Regions from separate parts of the Anaeromassilibacillus sp. Marseille-P3371 genome, predicted to be linked through region 2. Evidence: predicted binding sites of a transcription regulator. Region 2 holds the regulator's gene; the other holds the start of a gene.
What was found. Region 2 encodes Rex, which represses fermentation and respiration genes when NADH is low (regulators of the CRP and FNR family bind a similar motif). Its sites were predicted from a motif close to ATTGTTAANNNNTTAACAAT; they were not measured.

Region 1 (3,158 bases), 1.7 Mb from region 2:
TGGTCACTTTGTTATAAAACGCCCAAGTTTTTCTCTGTAACGCTCTAATTTCCAAAAATCAGTATACCATACGGTGCTTGTCAGATTTTGCTTCTTCTCCCCACTCATGCTTGCATTACAATGCTCTAACAAATATAAAACAGAAAACTTTGAAAAAGAAGAGCGGTGAGATAAGAAACTTTTTAGGGACAGCCTGCGGCCGCCCTCTTCATTTTCTTAAAACAACGCTCTAATTCGCACCTTTTTATAATTTATCCGATCAGCAACGTTTCGATAGGAGAATCCCAAACACAAACTTTTATCCTGTACGATTTCCAAGGCGTAACAAAATGTATCCCTTTTCACCGCATGAACCGCCAAAATTGTTCTGCCAACCGTTTACTTTCGCACCATTGCTCTTGATAGAACTATATATCAGCCTTAAATAAAATACAAAATCCCCGCTCCTTTGTAAAACAAAGGAGCGGGGATTTAACGCTTGTTTTCGGTTTTAACCGCAGACCAAATTATTCGTGGTCAACCTTGTACATATGCTTGATGAGGTCGAGCACCTTGTTGCTGTAACCCCACTCGTTATCATACCAGGATACCAGCTTGACGAAATGGTCGTTCAGCATGATGCCAGCCTTCTCGTCAAAGATGGAAGTATGCGGATCGCCCAGGAAGTCGGAAGAAACAACCGCTTCATCGGTATAGCCGAGGATACCCTTCAGCTCACCCTCGGAAGCTTCCTTGATTGCCTTGCAGATCTCTTCGTAAGTGGTCTTGGTAGCCAGGCTTACAGTGAGGTCAACAACGGAAACATCCAGGGTCGGAACACGCATGGACATACCGGTCAACTTGCCCTTAACGGACGGAATAACCAGTGCGCAAGCCTTTGCAGCACCCGTAGAAGACGGAATGATGTTGCCAGCAGCAGCACGGCCACCGCGCCAGTCCTTCATGGACGGGCCGTCAACGGTCTTCTGGGTAGCGGTGGTGGAGTGAACCGTCGTCATGAGGCCCTCTACAATGCCGAACTTGTCGTTGATAACCTTGGTCAGAGGAGCCAAGCAGTTCGTTGTGCAGGAAGCGTTGGAAACAACCTTCATGTCCTTGGTGTAGGTGTCGAGGTTCACGCCGCAGACAAAAGTCGGGGTTTCCTTATCCTTTGCAGGAGCGGAGATAACAACCTTCTTAGCGCCAGCCTGAATATGAGCGGAAGCCTTCTCGGTGGTGCAGAACACGCCGGTGGACTCCACGACGTACTCAGCCTCAACAGTGCCCCACGGAATCTGAGACGGATCCTTCTCAGCAAAAACGCTGATCTCCTTGCCATTGACAACGAGCTTGCCGTTCTCAGCCTTTACGGTGCCATCGAAATGACCATGCATGGTGTCGTATTTCACCATGTAAACCATATAGTCGAGGTCGATGAACGGATCGTTGATGCCAACGATCTCAAAGGTCTCCGGCTGCGCAACAGCGGCACGGAAAACCAAGCGGCCAATGCGGCCAAAGCCATTAATGCCAACTTTAATAGACATAGAACTTGTACCTCCTGAATTTTATAGTGGTCTATCCTGCTATTATTTTATAGCATTCGAAACGATAATACAAGAGTTTGTCATAAATTTAACTTACATTTTTTAAATATTTTTCTGGAAAACACTTCAATTCTGTCCCTTTACCGTGCGAACCATCCCTTGAACGTTATTTGGCAATTGGCGAGCCGCAAATAAAAAGGATAAAATATAACACGCCATGCTTAAATTGACCAAATGCAACCCCGCAGGGAATAGTCCCGGAACCGTTCTCCCCATTGCCGCCATCAATAAAGTTGGAACAGAGGTCAACAACGCCATCAGTGCGGCGGGCAGTCCGGTGGCAACCATCATACGTCCGCTCTTCACGCTGTCAACGCCGGCAAACAATTTTGCCTGCGCAAACAGAAACAACAGAAGAAGGACAACCGAGAACATATCGTAAACATTTTCAGAAACATTGACCACCGCGGTATACGAAATGAATAGTAGAACCAGACAGATGCAACCCCAAACAGCGGGTAAAAGCGCAATCAATGGATGCATCCCCATGGGATTGCTCCCTGTTGCAAAGCCATAGGCGGCAAGAAAAATCGCCAAAGCTGCCAAAATACCCACGATTGCCATCGCCAGACCGATCACCCCAGCCGGGGTCGTGCTCTCGCCGTTTGCCGGAACCTGTGATAAGAGCGCGCTATACGTAAAAATATTGCCAATGGATTCAAACAGAAGCAGAGCGCCTGTCAATCCTGCTAAAACGGCTGTGGGAATACTCCGCAAAGGCGCATAGCCAACAGGCATCCGCTTACTCCCCATACAAATTACCATAATAGCGGCAAGTGCAACCAAAAGTACAATCACAAGCAGAGTTGTTGACATCGCGCCACCATTCAAAAAGCCAGTGTCCTCCTCCATCAATACCAATAGCTGATAAAGGCGCACTGGAAGCGCCACAACCAAAGCGACAAGGAAAACAATCCAGGCATGTTTCATAGACATATGAGATTCCCCTTTTTACATAGAATCAACCGACGCTGTATTCTATTTTACACAATAAAAACACCCTTAATTTTCCAATTTATAAAATAGAATAAAATGTTGCAAAAGGCAAAAAAGCCGCCAAACAGAGGATTCTACTGTTTGGCAGCTAAAATAGGCCTCAATCGCGCTGGTCGATTGGGATATATGTTTTTTCGTGTGTCAAAGAGCGATATGCGGGACGCATGATCCGCCCACAGGTCTCCATCTCTTCGATCCGATGGGCACACCAACCTGCAATACGGGAGACTGCAAACATCGGCGTATATAAGTCGCTCGGGATTCCCAACATTTCGTATACCAATCCTGAATAGAAATCCACATTCGCCGAGATGACTTTTTGATCGTTCTTTACCTTTGCGAATACATCCGGGGAGAGCTTTTCAACACGCTCAAACAGCTCGAACTTGCGAAGCAGTCCATGCTCTTCCGCCATCTTCCGCGCATTTTCCTTGAGAATAACTGCACGTGGATCGGAAAGTGTATACACCGCATGGCCCATTCCATAGATCAAACCAGAGCGGTCCCCTGCCTCTTTTCGGACAATCTTTTCCAGGTAACTCTCCACCTCGTCGTCGCTCTCCCAGTTTTCCACAT
Region 2 (3,158 bases):
ATCAACGCATTGGTAGCCGCAATGGATGGCGCTGTAATCCACTGTATGCAGTCCTCCGGAGCGCCGGCCCTGACTGCGGCATCGCGCATCACCCGTGCAGCCTCGACAGAGGATTTTTGGGCACTTGGATGAAATCCGAAGATGATCGGATTGCGCGTTTTCATACAGATCAACGACTTGAAAAGCGTAGTAGAAGTTGGATTGGTAACAGGAGTGACACCGGCGACCACACCCACAGGTTCTGCCACTTCCACATAGTCCTCTAACTCATTTTCTTCCACAATTCCAACGGTTTTCTGGCCCTTAATGGAGTGCCAAATGTATTCTGTCGCAAAGATATTCTTGATAATTTTATCCTCGACAACGCCGCGTCCGGTTTCTTCATAGGCAAGTTTTGCCAACCGTACATGTTGGTCCAATCCGGCCAATGCCATAGCGTGAACAATGGAATCGACTTGTTCCTGGTTCATGTCCATAAAAGCCTGGAGGGCCTTTTGCGCCCGCTGAACCAGGCGATCAATCATTGTGTGTACTTCTCCTTCGGTGTCAGCCGCTGCCTCCCGTGCCCGTGCTTCCACAGCGGCATCTGTTTCGGATTCCGGGATGCCTGTTTTCTTTACCACAGGTACTTTTCTTGCTTTTTCATCCATACCTTGGTTCCTCCCCTGTTGTATTTGTTGGTAGTATCTCCTTGTGGAAAAGGAAATATGCTGAAAAGTAGGGGGAACTTGCGGCTTTTTGCGTATAAAGGCAGCGCGCAGTTGGAAAAAGAGCTTACTAGGAAGAAAAGCGCTTTGACACGTTCCTTTTGAGATGGAAACAGGTCATGGCTTAACAAAAATGAGTCCATAAAAAAGTGTGTCTCAAGGCTACGAATTTTGAATTCATAGGAAAGGAACATCCTTTTTTCTGTCTGGAAATAACATCGAAGTTTCTAAAAAGCGAGGGTATCCCAAAAGTCATAAAATGACTGAAGGATACCCTCGTTCTGCAAGGATCCGTAGGATCTACAGTTATTTTGTTGGATGCGTGGGATCGTTGGTGATGCGGTAACAAAGCGTCATCAAGCTGTCGTTCAGATGGACGTTTTCCACAATCGCATCGGCATATTTCATGCTGATGTCATAGTGACTAAAATTCCAGAAACAGCGGATACCCAACGCATACAGCCGGTCACTCAAGGATTCCACCGCACTTCGGGGAACACAGAGCACTGCCATGGTTGGCTTTTCAAGGTTACAAAAGCGCTCCAATGTACCGATGTTGCGCACGGTGAGCCCATTGATGGTTTGACCGATCTTTGTATCGGAATTGTCAAAAATCCCCACCAGCGTAAATCCCTCTGTTTCGAAGGAAAGATGGGAAGCGATGGCCCGCCCCAGATTACCTGCACCGATTAGTACCGCTTTGTAGGCATGGGATAGACCCAGAATGTTTCCGATTTCTGTACAGAGCTGATCCACCATGTAGCCGTATCCCTGCTGCCCAAACCCACCAAAACAATTGAGATCCTGGCGGATTTGGGAGGCGGTAAGCCCCAGTTTGGCCGAAAGCTCCGTTGAGGAGATGCGTGTAACGCCTTTTTCTCCCAAAAGTTTGAGGAATCGGTAGTACCTGGGAAGCCGCCGGATGACGGACATGGAGATATTTTCCCGTTTTGGCATAATTGATTAGGTCCTTTCTATTCAGAAAAAGAAAGCCAGTTGAGATTCCGCCGTCCGTGCGGAGTGCTTACAGCATTGCCACAAGGCGCTTGTCAATCTCTCTCAGGAAGGTTTCCGTATCCACGGTCGTTTTATTCGGAAGATTGGAAAGGCTGGCGAGATCGCCGGTCATAACGCCCTCTTCAATGGTCTGAATCGAAGCGTGCTCCAACTTGTCCGCAAAGTCCATCAGAGCGGAATTGCCGTCGAGTTCGCCGCGTTTACGCAGCGCGCCTGTCCAGGCAAACAACGTCGCCATGGAGTTTGTGGAGGTTTTTTCTCCCTTTAAGTGCTTATAATAATGACGCTGTACGGTGCCGTGTGCCGCTTCATATTCGTATACGCCGTCCGGGGAAACCAATACACTGGTCATCATAGCCAGGCTCCCGTAGGCGGTGGCGACCATATCGCTCATCACATCGCCATCGTAGTTTTTACACGCCCAGATATAACCGCCTTCAGAGCGGACCACGCGGGCAACGGCATCGTCGATCAAGGTATAGAAATACTCGATCCCTGCTGCATCGAATTTTTCCTTATATTCAGCGTCAAAGATCTCTTGGAAAATATCCTTGAACCGGTGATCGTACTGCTTGGAAATGGTATCCTTGGTTGCAAACCAGAGGTCCTTTTTGGCATCCAAAGCGTAGTTAAAGCACGAGCGCGCAAAGCTGCTGATGCTCTTGTCCAGATTGTGGATTCCCTGGATGATACCGGGGGTCTGGAAATCATGGATGGTAGCGCGCGTTTCCTTTCCCTCGGAATCCGTGACAACAAGCTCGGCCTTGGCGCCGGCTGGCACCTGCATCTCTACATTGCGGTATACGTCGCCGTAAGCATGACGGGCGATGGTGATGGGTTTTGTCCATGTGGGGATGAATGGCGTAATGCCTTTTACCAAAATGGGAGTGCGGAAAACCGTACCGTCCAACATGGCGCGGATGGTTCCATTCGGGGATTTCCACATCTCCTTGAGGTTATACTCTTCGACGCGCGCCGCATTCGGAGTAATGGTAGCGCACTTGACAGCCACGCCGTACTTTTTGGTGGCGTTGGCGCTGTCCACAGTCACCTGGTCGTTGGTTTCATCGCGGTGTTTGAGGCCAAGATCGTAATATTCAGTTTTCAGATCAATATAGGGCGTGAGAAGAATATCCTTTATCATCTTCCAGATGATACGGGTCATCTCGTCGCCATCCATCTCCACAAGCGGGGTGGTCATAGGAATCTTATTGGCCATGGGAAATCCCTCCATTACGTTCAATTTTATTTGGACTGCTCTCTTGTATAGTTCAGTAGGCCGCCAGCCAGGACCATCTCGCGCTGGCGCGCTGAGAGGACGGCCTCTGCTTCGAATTCAATCCCCTTCGTTACATCCTTCACAACGATCTTTGAATCATTGGCGATTGCTGTACGAATTTCCGGCAATTCCAGCTCATCCATCTGATCTACACG

Region 1: a site for Rex is predicted at 1,603-1,622, ahead of gap (type I glyceraldehyde-3-phosphate dehydrogenase). Genes of this name have one in related genera too.

The regions. Positions count from the first base shown of each region.
Region 1 is NZ_LT835157.1:850,403-853,560, reverse strand. It holds gene gap (type I glyceraldehyde-3-phosphate dehydrogenase) at 507-1,526, opposite strand; gene B9Y59_RS02645 (hypothetical protein) at 1,653-2,522, opposite strand; gene B9Y59_RS02640 (citrate/2-methylcitrate synthase) at 2,683-3,158, opposite strand, start outside.
Region 2 is NZ_LT835157.1:2,535,330-2,538,487, reverse strand. It holds gene adhE (bifunctional acetaldehyde-CoA/alcohol dehydrogenase) at 1-650, opposite strand, end outside; gene B9Y59_RS10625 (redox-sensing transcriptional repressor Rex) at 1,014-1,664, opposite strand; gene B9Y59_RS10620 (NADP-dependent isocitrate dehydrogenase) at 1,732-2,943, opposite strand; gene B9Y59_RS10615 (aconitate hydratase) at 2,970-3,158, opposite strand, start outside.